One region of the Enterobacter adelaidei genome, then DNA from elsewhere that is predicted to be linked to it. Evidence: predicted binding sites of a transcription regulator. Region 1 holds the regulator's gene; the other holds the start of a gene.
What was found. Region 1 encodes PurR, which represses purine synthesis genes. Its sites were predicted from a motif close to CANGCAAACGTTTGCNTG; they were not measured.
Positions count from the first base shown of each region.

Region 2: gltS (sodium/glutamate symporter) is a predicted target of PurR. The motif match lies at 5,305-5,322, and genes of this name have one in related genera.

Region 1 covers NZ_CP154353.1:1,947,715-1,955,761, forward strand. Annotated here, with positions in the region: gene cfa (cyclopropane fatty acyl phospholipid synthase) at 1-63, opposite strand, end outside; gene punC (purine nucleoside transporter PunC) at 361-1,560, opposite strand; gene punR (DNA-binding transcriptional activator PunR) at 1,675-2,586, shown strand; gene purR (HTH-type transcriptional repressor PurR) at 2,604-3,629, opposite strand; gene AAHF05_RS09575 (YnhF family membrane protein) at 3,927-4,016, shown strand; gene AAHF05_RS09580 (MFS transporter) at 4,180-5,346, shown strand; gene sodB (superoxide dismutase [Fe]) at 5,386-5,967, opposite strand; gene AAHF05_RS09590 (C40 family peptidase) at 6,089-6,862, opposite strand; gene grxD (monothiol glutaredoxin 4) at 7,201-7,548, shown strand; gene rnt (ribonuclease T) at 7,593-8,047, opposite strand, start outside.
Region 2 covers NZ_CP154353.1:61,996-70,042, reverse strand. Annotated here, with positions in the region: gene spoT (bifunctional GTP diphosphokinase/guanosine-3',5'-bis pyrophosphate 3'-pyrophosphohydrolase) at 1-1,164, shown strand, start outside; gene trmH (tRNA (guanosine(18)-2'-O)-methyltransferase TrmH) at 1,169-1,858, shown strand; gene recG (ATP-dependent DNA helicase RecG) at 1,862-3,943, shown strand; gene gltS (sodium/glutamate symporter) at 3,946-5,148, opposite strand; gene xanP (xanthine/proton symporter XanP) at 5,374-6,765, shown strand; gene AAHF05_RS00335 (AsmA family protein) at 6,885-8,047, shown strand, end outside.

The DNA.
Region 1 (8,047 bases):
ACTGACGATCCGGGACCAGTTATCGTCCGGAACGCTGACTTCTTCTATACACGATGAACTCATAGCTTCTCCATCACCCTGTGTGATCAGAACCTTCAAACAGCGTAGACGCTTTTTTTGGTTTGTGAGAAATCTCACGGTAAATACCGCGAGGCTAATATCCGACGTAGAACAGAGGAAGGGAGATAACCCTTGCCGAAATGCCTTCCATGGTAAAACGGGAGCACTCCGGCTCCCGTTAACACTTAATATTTATCGTATTTAATCGAACCAAATTTAGTATAGGCCGCAAAATTTGGTGATTCAATAAAAAATTCTTAGCAACCTAATCACTGGGAGTTAACATAATTTCCGGCGCGATTACGCATGCGATGTTTCAACCGGCGTGCTGTTATTCAGCTCACGCTGTGCGGAAGCCTGCATACGGTAGCCCACAAAGGCCAGCACAACGGTCACCAGCATCACGGTAGTGGTGGTCAGGAGCGGTGTGGCAATCAGCGCAGAGACCACCAGGCTTGCCAGGAAGCACAGACCCAACTGCAGGGTGTTCTGCAGCGCAGCCGCGCGACCCGTCGCCTGCGGGAACGGACGTAATGCCTGCGCCACAACGATAGGGTAGATTGCCCCGTTAGCGACGGCCATCACGCAGAATGGCATTAAAATTTCTACCAGACCGGTGCCAGGGATAAAACCAACGGCCCATGTCCCGATAACGCTCAATGCATACAGCACCAGCAGCCACGGCAGCATCTGCTGACCTTCCCATTTCTGCAGCGCCGCACGACAGCCGTACCCACCCACCAGGAATGCGATGGTTTGCGGGACATAGCTCAGGCCGATCGCCGCTGGGCTGTACCCCATATCGTGCAGAATAAATGGCGAACCGGTCAGCCACGCGAAGAAGCTCGCCGAGCAGGCGGCATAAATCAGGACATTACCGCGATACGCTTTGGCACTCAGCAAAGAGGTAAAGGTAATGGGCTTCGCATCCGCATGTGCCTCTTTTTTATGCGCTGGTTTGAGCGCGAATGCCGGCAGCATAAGTACCAGTGTGATGGCAAACAACGTGGCAAAGATAGCCTGCCACTCGAAATGCACCAGGATCCAGCTGCCCAGCAGCGGGGCGAGGGCAGGTGAAAGCCCTACCAGCGGCATAATGGTGGCGAAAATCCGGTTGGTGCGGTTGGCTGGGTAGTAGTCGGTAACAAGGGCCTGCCAGGTCACCGCTGCTGCACAGACGCCGACGGCCTGCACAAAGCGCAGCACCAGCAGCCAGGTCGCATCGCGTACCCATAACATACCCAGACAGCCGACGGCAAAAATGCCAAGTCCCAGCAACAGTACTGGTTTACGGCCAAAACGATCTGATAGCGGCCCCCAAAGTAGCTGCGCGAAGGCGAAACCGGCGAGGAACAAACTCAGGCTGGCGCTGATGGCCGCTGCAGGGGTTTGCAAATCTTCCTGCATGGCGGCGAAAGCCGGCAGGTACATATCAGTGGCCAAAAAGCCCAGCACGCTTAAGCCGCCGAGCCAGACTAAAAAACCTTTCCTGGGTTGCATTGTTTTATTCTCCTGAGGAGGCAGGTATACATTGGCGCTGAGTGTAGGGAGTGCAAAGCCGCTTGTGAAACGCTAATATTTGGCGTGTGCATTCAAATTTTTTGCAGGCAGAAAATGTGGTCAGATTATTCTCTTGAAGTGGTCGATGCTGTCGCGCGTAACGGCAGTTTCAGTGGAGCGGCGCAGGAGTTACACCGCGTGCCTTCAGCTATCAGCTATACAGTACGTCAGCTGGAGGAGTGGCTGGCGGTTCCGCTGTTTGAACGGCGACATCGTGATGTGGAATTAACGCCCGCCGGCGCGTGGTTTTTGAAAGAAGGACGTTCTGTCATCAAAAAAATGCAGATCACCCGCGAACAGTGTCAGCAGATCGCTAACGGCTGGCGGGGGCATCTTTCCATCGCGGTGGATAATATCGTCAAACCCGAGCGTACCCGGCAAATGATTGTCGACTTCTATCGTCATTTTTCTGACGTCGAATTGCGGGTGTCGCAGGAAGTGTTTAACGGCGTCTGGGATGCGCTGGCGGACGGCAGGGCAGAGATGGCGATCGGGGCCACGCAGGCGATTCCGGTTGGGGGACGTTATGCGTTTCGCGATATGGGGATGCTGAGCTGGAAATGCGTGGTGGCAAGCGATCATCCGCTGGCGGCTCTGGAAGGCCCCTTGAGCGACGATACGCTACGCAACTGGCCGTCTCTGGTACTGGAGGATACGTCCCGTTCATTACCCAAGCGTATCACCTGGCTTCTGGACAACCAGCGGCGGGTGGTTGCACCCGACTGGGAATCGTCGGCGACGTGCCTCAGTGCTGGCTTGTGCGTTGCGATGGTGCCCGTTCATTTTGCGCGGCCGCGAATTGACACCGGAGAGTGGGTTGAACTGACACTGGAGAACCCGTTCCCGGATGCGGCCTGCTGCCTCACCTGGCAACAAAATGATGTCTCGCCAGCGATGGCCTGGCTGCTGGATTATCTGGGAGACAGCGAAACGCTAAACCGGGAATGGTTACGGGAGCCAGCTTAACTGGCCCCGTGAAGAGATTACCGGCGGTAGTCGCGGAACGGACCATCCGCAACGGAGCGGCGTTCAATAAGACGCGGGTGAACTTCAATGGACTGCGACTCTTCACGTTTGTTGACGATCCTGTCCATCAGCATATTGAAGGCGGTTTCACCCAGTGAGTCTTTCGGCTGGTGAATGGTCGTTAAGGCCGGCGTAAAGAAGCGCGCGTTACGCACGTTGTCATACCCGATCACAGAAATATCCTGCGGTACACGCAGACCCAGCTCATCGGCAGCACAGAGGGCACCCATTGCCATGATGTCGCCCCCGCAGAAAACGGCGGTCGGACGATGCTGCTGGGAGACGATCTGCTGCATCGCGCGGTAGCCCGACTCCGGTTCGAAGTCGCCCTGCACGATCCAGTTTTCCGGCACGGTGATCAGCGCTTCTTCCATCGCTTTCATAAACCCAGCCAGACGACCTGCACCGGTATTGCGCTCCAGTGGACCCGGGATCACGCCGATCTCGCGGTGACCGCGTTCTATCAGATAACGACCCGCCATATAACCGCCTTCAAAGGCGTTATCGATAACGGAATCGGTGAAGTCCGCGCGGGCTTCACCCCAGTCCATCACCACCATTGGGATATGGCGATACTCTTCCAGCATCGACAACACAGATTCCGGGTACTCGGAACACATCACCAGCAGGCCATCCACGCGCTTTTGCGCCATCATCGACAGGTAGGCGCGCTGTTTTTCAATGCTGTTCCACGCGTTGCCCAGAATCAGGGTATAGCCTTTTTGAAAACAGTTTTTCTCAACCGCTTCAATGATCTCGGCAAAATAGGCCGCTTCACTGCTGGTCGCCAGCAAACCAATAGACTTGGTGTGATTAACCTTGAGGCTACGCGCAACCGCACTTGGCGAATAGTGCAGCTCTTTGATCGCTGCCCAGACGGCGTTGCGCGTCTCTTCCGCCACAAAGCGGGTTTTGTTAATTACATGTGATACGGTTGTAGTGGAAACGTTTGCGCGTTTTGCTACATCTTTAATTGTTGCCATTAAATGTCACTCCAGACCATATCCTAAACTCCTGAAAAACTTGAAGGTAAACGTTTGCCTTCTCTCACCCTTATCACGCAATTTTGAATTGCGACACGCCGGGAAAACGACACAGGACGTCAGGAGGGGGTCAATGGCCGGTACGCTAATAAATTTAGCGTGGAATTTTGTCCTATCTTGATGAAAAGGGGAAGAGGTAAAGTGGTTATCCGTTTAAATCCAGGAAGATTTTTGACGTAAATTGTGCAAAAATGAGCAAGCTCACTTTTCGTGGGGGGATTCAAAGGAGAAAAATTGATGAGTTCCGATCTGAAGTTTTCGCTGTTCACCACCGTTATTGTGCTGGCTTTGATTGTCGCAGCGGGTCTGACGGCCGCACTGCACTGATTTACGTGGAGGGAGAGCTTTCTCCCTCCCGATTCCCCGGATTGTTACTTCTCTGGCAAAAATCTTTTGCCGTTTTGTTAACTTCTCATTTTTTGTGATTGATGTCATGCTTTCCGCTTCTTTGTTCTGTGTCACCTCATGACACGGCATCCGGAGTTGACGTATGAAAATCAATTTTCCCCTGCTGGCCCTGGCGATTGGCGCTTTTGGGATTGGCACCACTGAATTCTCCCCGATGGGTTTACTGCCTGTTATTGCCAGAGGCGTGGATGTCTCGATCCCTGCCGCAGGGATGTTAATCAGCGCCTACGCTATCGGCGTGATGGTCGGGGCGCCGCTGATGACGCTTCTGCTTTCGCATCGCGCGCGCCGCAATGCGCTGATTTTCCTGATGGCGATTTTCACACTGGGCAACGTGCTTTCCGCCATTTCGCCGGACTACACCACATTGATGCTGTCACGCATTCTGACCAGCCTTAACCACGGCGCGTTCTTTGGGCTGGGGTCGGTTGTTGCCGCAAGCGTGGTGCCAAAACACAAGCAGGCGAGTGCCGTGGCAACCATGTTTATGGGACTAACGATTGCCAACATCGGCGGGGTGCCTGCGGCAACCTGGCTGGGTGAAGCGATCGGCTGGCGTATGTCTTTCCTGGCGACGGCCGGTCTCGGTGTGATCGCGATGGTGGCACTGTTCTTCTCCCTGCCGAAAGGCAGCGCGGGGGAACGTCCTGACGTGCGCAAAGAGTTGTCTGTGCTGGTACGCCCGCAGGTGCTCTCGGCATTGCTGACGACCGTGTTGGGGGCAGGGGCGATGTTTACCCTCTATACCTACATTTCTCCCGTGCTTCACGACATCACTCACGCGACACCGATCTTTATCACTGCGATGCTGGTGTTGATTGGCGTGGGCTTCTCGATTGGTAACTATCTGGGTGGGAAATTTGCCGACCGTTCCGTGAGCGGGACGTTGAAGGGCTTCTTAACCCTGCTGATTGTCATCATGATTGCTATTCCGTGGCTGGCACGTAATGAGTTCGGAGCAGCCATTGCGATGGTCGTCTGGGGAGCTGCCACCTTTGCTGTGGTTCCACCGCTGCAAATGCGCGTGATGCGGGTCGCCCATGAGGCGCCGGGTCTTTCGTCTTCAGTGAATATTGGCGCGTTCAATCTCGGTAATGCGCTCGGTGCAGCCGCCGGTGGCGCGGTTATTTCCGGGGGGCTGGGATACAGTTTTGTACCGGTGATGGGGGCGATTATTGCCGCGCTTGGTCTGCTGTTGGTGATGATGTCCGGTCGTAAGCAGCCAGAAACAGCCTGCGCTGCTGAATAAGCAAAAAAACGCAGAAGGGCGAACCCTTCTGCGTGTCTCTTATGCGGCGAAGTTCTTCGCCACAAACTCCCAGTTAACCAGTGCCCAGAAGTGCTCCAGGTAGTTCGGGCGCGCGTTACGGTAATCAATGTAGTAAGCGTGTTCCCAAACGTCCACGGTCATCAGCGGCTTAGCGCTGGTGGTCAGTGGGGTACCCGCGTTAGAGGTGGAAACGATAGCCAGTTTGCCATCGGCTTCTTTTACCAGCCACGTCCAGCCAGAACCGAAGTTCTTGATAGCTGCATCGGTAAATTTCGCTTTGAAATCCGCGAAGCTGCCAAAGGCGGCATTGATGGCGGTAGCCAGTTCACCGGCAGGTTCGCCACCGGCGTTTGGCGCCAGGCAGTGCCAGTAGAAGGTATGGTTCCACACCTGAGCTGCGTTGTTGAATACGCCCCCCTCAGAGCTGCGGACGATCTCTTCCAGCGTTTTGCCTTCGAAATCGGTGCCCTTGATCAGGTTGTTCAGGTTGGTGACGTACGTCTGGTGATGCTTGCCGTAGTGATATTCCAGGGTTTCCGCAGAAATGTGCGGTGCCAGGGCGTCTTTTGCATACGGTAGTGCAGGTAATTCGAACGACATTGCTTCTCTCCTTATTGTATTTTGTGTTGCCAATAACCACACAGACAACGAGGAGAGGATAGCAAATTGAAAGGGTATGCAAAAGAGGAACTTACCCTGCCGCGACGCGGCAGGGCAGGGATTAGCGAATGGTTTTAGGTGTCATGACGCGACGCGCGCCGACGTAGTGGCGAACCCAGTAGTCTTCACTCAGCGAGGTGATCTGAATATCCTGACCGCTGCGTGGTGACTGAATGAATTTTCCGTTACCGACATAGACACCGACGTGGTCAGCCGTGCCGCGACCCTGTGTACGGAAGAAGACCAGATCGCCGTTTTCCAGCTCACCACGGTCAACCGGAGAAGCATCGCGCAGGTGGTACATTTCATTGGCAGTACGTGGAATGCGGAACTTCACCAGATCTTTATAGGCGTAATAGACGAGACCACTGCAGTCAAAACCGGTACGCGGTGAACTGCCACCCCAGTGATAAGGTTTGCCAATTTGCCCCATCAGTTTGTTCATCGCGGTTTTTTGCGCTTTCTGTACCCGCACTTTATGCACTTCCGCTATTTTCGTGACCTTCGTGCATTTCGCCTTGTGGCCTTTACGCGTGATGCATTTTTCAGTCACGAGGTTGGCGGCAGTCTGCGAGGCTTTACTTTTGGATGTGTGAGCAGTGCGGGAAGATTTTGTTTTTGTCTTGCTGGAAGCGGTTTGTTTAGTCTGAGCAGTTGTTTTTTTCTTGTCGTTCTTACTGGTGGTTTTTTTCTTACGTTCTGTGGCTTTCACCAGATGGTTCTTTTGCACAGCAGAATGCCGCGCCTGCTGAGAGGCGTTTGCCACTGGCGTGAAAGTGAGTGATGTAAACAGTAAAGCACAGAGCGTGATCGAGATTTTATTTATCCGCGCCACTGGGCAGTCCCCTGATAAATGCAGGCCATCTATAGTACCTGCGTATGATTTACAAAGCCCGTCGATTCTAATCCATAAAAACCCGAGAAGTTAATAGCATTTTTCAATCTACAATCGTGTTTCGTTAGCAAGTGCAAAAAAATTCATCGTTCTGTCGCACATTTGTTCACTCCCTAAGCAAAACCCTCAGTGCAGCAGGGTTAAACACCATTTGCAATGCAACTTTTCATGAGTCGCGGTAAAATAAATAAACGTGACAAAAATGTTATTTTCCGATGCCAGTCTGAACCGCTACAATGTCAGACTAATGCCGTAACAGAAGTTAAAGGAAGCAAGACATGAGCACCACTATTGAAAAAATCCAGCGCCAGATCGCTGAAAACCCGATTCTGCTGTATATGAAAGGTTCTCCGAAGCTGCCAAGCTGCGGCTTCTCCGCGCAAGCCGTTCAGGCACTGTCTGCCTGTGGTGAGCGTTTTGCTTACGTTGATATCCTGCAAAACCCGGACATCCGCGCTGAGCTGCCTAAGTACGCTAACTGGCCGACGTTCCCACAGCTGTGGGTAGACGGTGAACTGGTTGGCGGTTGCGATATCCTGATTGAAATGTATCAGCGCGGTGAACTGCAGCAGCTGATCAAAGAGACGGCGGCTAAGTACAAAACTGAAGAGCCGGACGCAGAGTAACTTTCTGCCGAAATAAAAAAGCGACCTCTTCAGGTCGCTTTTTTTTACTCTTCGCTGTCGCCCATCGGTAGCGGCCAGCCGCCCAGACGTTTCCAGCGGTTGACGATCTCACAGAACAGCTCTGCAGTGCGTTCCGTGTCATACAGGGCAGAGTGCGCCTGCGTACCGTCAAACTCAATACCTGCCGTGATACAGGCCTTTGATAGCACTGTTTGTCCAAGCGCCAGGCCACTCAGGGCGGCAGTATCGAAGGTGACAAATGGGTGGAAGGGATTTCGTTTGAGCGAGGCACGCTCTGCGGCGGCCATGGTAAAGCTGTGATCGAACGTGGCGTTATGGGCCACCATGATCGCGCGGCTGCAGTTGCTCTCTTTCATGCCTTTACGCACCATCTTAAAAATGGCGTGCAGCGCATCATATTCACTGACTGCACCACGTAGCGGGTTATGCGGGTCGATACCGTTAAACGCCAGTGCTTCCGGCTGTAAGTTTGCCCCTT
Region 2 (8,047 bases), 1.9 Mb from region 1:
GTCGAAGTGCAGATCCGCACCGAAGATATGGACCAGATGGCAGAAATGGGTGTGGCCGCACACTGGGCGTATAAAGAGCACGGCGGTGAAAGCAGCACCACCGCACAAATCCGCGCACAACGCTGGATGCAGAGCCTGCTGGAACTTCAGCAGAGTGCGGGCAGCTCGTTTGAATTTATCGAGAGCGTTAAATCCGATCTCTTCCCGGATGAGATTTACGTTTTCACCCCAGAGGGTCGCATTGTCGAACTGCCTGCTGGGGCAACACCGGTCGACTTCGCTTACGCCGTGCATACCGATATCGGGCACGCCTGCGTGGGTGCACGCGTCGACAGACAGCCTTACCCGCTGTCTCAGCCGCTCTCCAGTGGCCAGACGGTGGAAATTATTACCGCACCGGGCGCACGTCCGAACGCGGCCTGGCTGAACTTTGTCGTGAGTTCTAAAGCACGCGCCAAAATCCGTCAGTTACTGAAAAACCTCAAGCGCGATGATTCGGTCAGTCTGGGACGTCGTCTGCTCAACCACGCGTTGGGCGGCAGCCGTAAGCTGGCTGAGATCCCGCAAGAGAACATTCAGCGTGAGCTGGAGCGCATGAAACTCGCCTCGCTTGATGACCTGCTGGCAGAGATCGGCCTCGGAAACGCCATGAGTGTAGTGGTAGCGAAAAATCTGCAACAGGGGGATGCCTCCGTTGCGCAGCCCGCTACGCAAAGCCACGGTCATTTGCCTATCAAAGGCGCAGACGGCGTGCTTATCACTTTCGCAAAATGTTGCCGTCCAATCCCTGGCGACCCGATTATTGCGCACGTCAGCCCGGGCAAAGGGCTGGTTATCCACCACGAATCCTGTCGTAACATTCGCGGCTACCAGAAAGAAGCCGAGAAGTTTATGGCGGTCGAGTGGGATAAAGAGACCGCACAGGAATTTATCACCGAAATTAAGGTGGATATGTTCAACCACCAGGGTGCCCTGGCGAACCTGACGGCAGCGATCAACACGGCCTCTTCCAACATTCAGAGTCTGAATACGGAAGAAAAAGATGGCCGCGTATACAGCGCCTTTATTCGTCTGACCGCCCGCGACCGCGTGCATCTGGCGAACATTATGCGCAAGATCCGCGTCATGCCGGACGTGATTAAAGTCACCCGAAACAGAAACTAGTTTTATGAATGCACAACGTTATGCACGTATCTGTGAGATGCTCGCCAGGCGTCAACCAGACCTGACGGTCTGCATGGAGCAGGTTCATAAGCCCCATAACGTTTCTGCCATTGTCCGTACTGCAGACGCCGTCGGCGTGCATGAAGTGCACGCTGTCTGGCCGGGCTCCCGCATGCGAACCATGGTATCTGCCGCTGCAGGCAGTAACAGCTGGGTTTCTGTCAAACACCACCAGAGCATAGGCGAAGCCGTAACCCACCTGAAAGGGCGCGGTATGCAGGTACTTGCCACTAACCTGTCCGCTAAAGCCGTAGATTTCCGCGAGATCGACTACACCCGTCCGACCTGTATTTTGATGGGTCAGGAGAAAACCGGGATCACCCAGGAAGCACTGGATCTGGCGGATCAGGACATTATCATTCCGATGATCGGTATGGTTCAGTCCCTCAATGTTTCTGTGGCCTCCGCGCTTATTCTTTATGAAGCGCAGCGCCAGCGTCAGAATGCAGGAATGTACAAACGCAGCAACAGTATGCTGCCGGAAGATGAACAGCAGCGCCTGCTGTTCGAAGGTGGTTATCCGGTGCTGGCTCGCGTTGCGAAGCAGAAAAAATTGCCTTACCCCCACGTCAACGCGCAGGGCGAAATTGAAGCCGATGCCGAGTGGTGGGCCACTATGCAGTACGCCGGGTAACCGATGAAAGGCCGCCTGCTGGATGCCATCCCGCTCAATAGCCTGACGGGCGTGGGCGCGGCGCAAAGCAATAAGCTGGCTAAAATCGGCCTGCACACCGTGCAGGATCTCCTGCTCCACCTCCCTCTGCGTTACGAAGACCGCACCCAGCTGTACAAAATTGGCGATTTGCTGCCTGCCATTTATGCCACCGTTGAAGGCGAAGTCCTGAACTGCAATATCACCTTTGGTGGACGCCGGATGATGACCTGTCAGATCAGCGACGGCACCGGTATTCTCACCATGCGCTTTTTCAACTTCAGCGCGGCAATGAAAAACAGCCTGGCGACAGGTCGCAGAGTGCTGGCCTATGGCGAAGCCAAACGCGGAAAATACGGCGCAGAGATGATCCACCCGGAATACCGCGTACAGGGCGATCTCAGCACACCGGAGCTGCAGGAAACACTCACCCCGGTTTACCCAACTACCGAAGGCATCAAGCAAGCGACGCTGCGTAAGCTCACCGATCAGGCCCTGGAGCTGCTGGATACCTGCGCCATCACCGAGCTGCTGCCGCCAGAGCTGGCGCAGGGCATGATGAGTCTGCCCGAGGCGCTGCGTACTCTTCACCGTCCACCACCATCGCTCCAGCTCAGCGATTTAGAAAGTGGTAAACACCCCGCTCAACGGCGTCTTATCCTTGAGGAATTACTGGCACATAACCTGAGCATGCTGGCGCTTCGTGCGGGTGCGCAACGTTTCCATGCCCAGCCCTTAAGCCCGCATGATGAGCTCAAAGATAAGCTGCTGGCCTCGCTGCCGTTTAAACCCACCGGTGCACAGGCGCGGGTCACCGCCGAGATCGAACGCGATATGGCGCTTGATGTACCGATGATGCGCCTGGTGCAGGGTGATGTAGGCTCCGGAAAAACGCTGGTTGCCGCCCTGGCCGCCCTGCGCGCCATTGCCCACGGCAAACAGGTGGCGCTGATGGCACCGACGGAACTGCTGGCCGAACAACACGCCAACAATTTCCGCGCCTGGTTTGCGCCGCTGGGCATTGAAGTGGGCTGGCTTGCCGGGAAGCAAAAAGGCAAAGCTCGCCTTGCACAACAGGACGCAATTGCCAGCGGTCAGGTACAAATGATTGTTGGCACACATGCCATCTTCCAGGAACAGGTTCAGTTTAACGGCCTGGCGCTGGTGATTATCGACGAGCAGCACCGCTTTGGTGTGCATCAGCGTCTGGCGCTGTGGGAGAAAGGTTTGCAGCAGGGTTTCCACCCGCATCAGCTGATCATGACCGCGACGCCGATCCCCCGCACCCTGGCAATGACCGCCTACGCCGATCTGGATACCTCCACCATCGACGAACTGCCGCCGGGCCGTACCCCGGTCACCACGGTCGCCATTCCTGACACGCGTCGCAGCGATATCATCGACCGCGTGCGCAATGCCTGCACTCACGAAGGGCGTCAGGCGTACTGGGTCTGCACGTTAATTGAGGAGTCTGAACTGCTGGAGGCGCAGGCTGCAGAAGCGACGTGGGAAGAACTGAAACTGGCACTGCCAGAGTTGAAGGTGGGTCTGGTTCACGGACGTATGAAGCCCGCCGAAAAGCAGGCGGTGATGCAGTCGTTTAAACAGGGTGATTTACATCTGCTGATCGCCACCACGGTGATCGAGGTCGGCGTGGACGTCCCGAATTCCAGCCTGATGATCATCGAAAACCCGGAGCGCCTGGGGCTTGCCCAACTCCACCAGCTGCGCGGACGTGTTGGCCGTGGTGCGGTGGCGTCCCACTGCGTACTGCTCTACAAAGCACCGCTCTCGAAAACTGCTCAGATGCGTTTGCAGGTGCTGCGCGACAGCAACGACGGTTTTGTTATTGCGCAAAAAGACCTTGAGATACGTGGCCCGGGAGAACTTTTGGGCACGCGGCAGACGGGGAATGCTGAATTCAAAGTGGCGGATTTGTTGCGCGATCAGGCGATGATCCCCGAAGTTCAACGCCTGGCCCGCCACATTCATGAACGCTACCCCGAACAGGCGGCAGCGTTAATTGAACGCTGGATGCCGGAAACCGAACGTTATTCCAACGCCTGACCTCAGGCAAATATCGGCAGCATCAGGTACAGCTTAATCACCAGCGCGTTGACGATATCAATAAAGAACGCACCGACCATCGGTACCACCAGAAACGCCATATGCGATGGGCCAAAGCGTTCAGTGATCGCCTGCATGTTGGCAATAGCCGTTGGGGTTGCCCCCAGACCAAACCCGCAATGACCCGCTGCCAGCACCGCCGCATCGTAGTTCTTGCCCATCATGCGCCAGGTAACAAACATCGCGTACAACGCCATAAACAGTGCCTGCACCGCCAGAATGGCCACCATCGGCAGCGCCAGCGAGGCCAGCTCCCACAGTTTGAGGCTCATCAGCGCCATTGCGAGGAACAGCGACAGACAAACGTTGCCCAGCACTGAAACCGCACGTTCGAACACACGATAAAAACCCATCAGCGCCAGACCGTTGCTCAGGATCACCCCGATAAACAGCACGCAGACAAACGTCGGCAGTTCGAACGGGGAACCTGCCAGCCATTGCGCAACCACTTTCCCTACCGTCAGGCAGATGGCAATCATCGCGATGGTCTCAATCAGCACCAGTGAAGTAATGCTGCGCCCAACATCCGGTTTTTCGAATGCAGTCGGCACCAGCTCATCGTCCGGTCTGCCGTCCGGCGTGGTGGAGTGCTTCACCAGATAACGCGCCACCGGGCCACCAATCAGTCCACCCAGCACCAGGCCAAAGGTCGCACAGGCCATCGCCACTTCAGTTGCGTTTTCAAAGCCATAGCGCTCGATAAACAGCTTGCTCCACGCCGCGCCGGTACCGTGTCCACCAGACAATGTAATTGACCCGGCCAGCAACCCCATCAGCGGATCCAGCCCCAGCAACGTCGCCATTCCGATGCCGATAGCGTTTTGCATCAGCAACAACCCAACCACCACAATCAGAAATACGCCGAGTACTTTACCCCCTGCCCGCAGGCTCGCGAGGTTGGCATTCAGGCCGATGGTGGCAAAAAAGGCCAGCATCAGCGGGTCTTTAAGGGACATATCAAAATCAATTTCCCAGCCCATGCTCTTTTTCAACACCAGCAGGGCCAGCGCTACCAGCAGGCCACCGGCGACAGGTTCGGGAATGGTGTATTTCTTCAGAAGGGAAACGCTATGCACCAGCTTACGGCCAAGCAGTAAGACCAGCGTTGCGGCAACAAGGGTCGACAACGTATCGAGATGAATCATAGAAGGCTCCTGTATTGCGCGTGTTCCATACACACGCGGCGTTATCCTGGGCCGGTTTTCGCTCTTCATGAGCCACCGGCGCAAAAAGTGTAATTTTTTTTCCCAATACGTTGTAGAAAACCTGCTCAAAGCGGCAGATTTTCTTCCTTTTTTTTGCTGGCAATCGTTTGCTTTTACCAGATGGTCAGATAAAATGCCCGCTTTTCCACCGTGGGATTGCCGCCGATGTCCGTTAACACCATAGAGTCGCCAGATGCGCAACCGATTGCGCAGAAGCAAAATAGCGAACTGATTTACCGCCTTGAAGACCGCCCGCCGCTGCCGCAAACGCTTTTCGCCGCCTGCCAGCATCTTCTGGCGATGTTTGTTGCGGTGATCACCCCGGCGCTGCTGATCTGCCAGGCGCTCGGTTTACCGGCTCAGGACACTCAGCACATCATCAGCATGTCTCTCTTTGCCTCTGGCGTGGCCTCGATTATTCAAATTAAAGCGTGGGGTCCGGTGGGGTCGGGTTTATTGTCGATTCAGGGCACCAGTTTTAACTTCGTGGCGCCACTGATCATGGGTGGTACAGCGCTGAAAACCGGCGGTGCGGATGTGCCGACGATGATGGCAGCACTGTTCGGCACGCTGATGCTGGCAAGCTGCACGGAAATGGTGATCTCCCGCGTGCTGCATCTGGCTCGCCGCGTCATCACCCCGCTGGTGTCTGGCGTCGTCGTGATGATTATCGGCCTGTCGCTGATCCAGGTGGGCCTCACCTCCATCGGCGGCGGCTATGCCGCAATGAGCGACCACACCTTCGGCGCGCCGAAAAACCTGCTGCTGGCGGGTGTCGTGCTGGCGATCATTATTCTGCTTAACCGTCAGCGCAACCCGTATCTGCGCGTCGCCTCGCTGGTGATTGCCATGGCGGCGGGTTATCTGCTGGCGTGGGCGCTGGGCATGCTGCCAGAGAACACCGCGCCGACCAACAGCGCGCTGATCACCGTTCCAACACCACTCTACTACGGCCTCGGTATTGACTGGGGCCTGCTCCTGCCGCTGATGCTGGTCTTTATGATCACCTCTCTGGAGACCATCGGTGATATCACTGCCACGTCAGACGTCTCCGAGCAGCCGGTTTCCGGCCCGCTGTACATGAAGCGCCTGAAAGGCGGCGTGCTGGCGAACGGCCTGAACTCGTTTGTCTCTGCGGTATTCAATACCTTCCCGAACTCCTGCTTCGGCCAGAACAACGGCGTGATCCAGTTGACTGGCGTTGCCAGCCGCTACGTCGGTTTTGTGGTGGCGCTGATGCTGATTGTTCTCGGTCTGTTCCCGGCGGTAAGCGGCTTTGTGCAGCACATTCCTGAGCCGGTACTGGGCGGCGCAACGCTGGTGATGTTTGGCACAATTGCCGCTTCCGGCGTACGTATCGTTTCCCGCGAACCGCTGAACCGCCGTGCAATTATGATTATCGCGCTGTCGCTGGCCGTGGGTCTGGGTGTGTCTCAGCAGCCGCTGATCCTGCAGTTTGCCCCGGACTGGGTGAAAAACCTGCTCTCTTCCGGCATTGCCGCGGGCGGTATCACCGCTATCGTGCTGAACCTCGTATTCCCGCCTGAGAAAAATTGATCTCTCTCACGGCAGGCAGTCAATGCCTGCCGTGACATCTTATTACACCATTCCCACCTTGAGGATTGCGCATAAATCGTGCATAACTCCTTTATGTGCGTTTTGCGGGATGGAAGACCATGAAATTTATTGGAAAGCTACTCGTCTATCTTCTGGTAGCCGTGCTGATTGTGGTGCTGGCGCTCTATATCCTGCTCCAGACCCGCTGGGGTGCGAGTCAGGTCAGCAACTGGGTGACGGTAAATACCGACTACGAACTCAGTTTCGACAAGATGAATCACCGCTTTTCGTCGCCTTCCCACATCATTCTGGAAAACGTCACCTTTGGCCGGGATGGCAAACCCGCCACGCTGGTTGCCAAAAAAGTCGATATTGGCCTCAGTAGCCGACAGGTTACCGATCCGCTGCATATGGACACCATCTCCCTGTTCGATGGCACGCTGAATCTTTCTCCTCAGACTGCGCCGCTGCCTTTCCAGTCAGACCGTCTGCAACTGAACAACATGGCCTTTAACAGCCCCAATACGGAGTGGGATTTAAGTGCCCAGAAAGTCACGGGAGGTGTCAGCCCATGGCAACCAGAAGCAGGCAACGTGCTGGGTAAAAATGCGCAGATCCAGATGAGCGCAGGATCGCTCACCCTGAACGGCGTGCCGGCCACCAACGTGTTGATCGAGGGTCAGTTGAACGGCAAGGAAGTGGTGTTGAACACCATCGGTGCCGATATGGCCCGCGGTTCACTCACCGGCTCCGCCCTGCGTAACGCCGACGGAAGCTGGATCATCGACACCCTGCGTCTGAACGAAATCCGCCTGCAGAGCGATAAAACGCTGATGGATTTCTTCGCACCGCTGACCACCATCCCCTCTCTGCAGATTGGCCGACTGGACGTAACCGACGCCCGCCTGCAGGGCCCGGACTGGGCAGTTACTGACCTTGATTTAAGCCTGCGCAACCTGACGCTGAGTAAAGGCGACTGGCAGAGCCAGGAAGGGCGTTTATCCATGAACGCCAGCGAATTCATCTACGGTTCGCTGCATCTGTTTGACCCAATCCTGAATGCGGAATTCTCTCCGCAGGGCGTGGCGTTGCGCCAGCTAACCTCCCGCTGGGAAGGCGGCATGGTGCGCACCTCTGGCAACTGGCAGCGCGACGGCAAAGCGCTAGTGCTGGACGATGTCGCCATCGCCGGGCTGGAGTATACCCTGCCGCAGAACTGGAAAACGCTGTGGATGGAGCCTCTGCCGGAATGGCTGAACAGCGTGACGCTGCAAAAATTTGG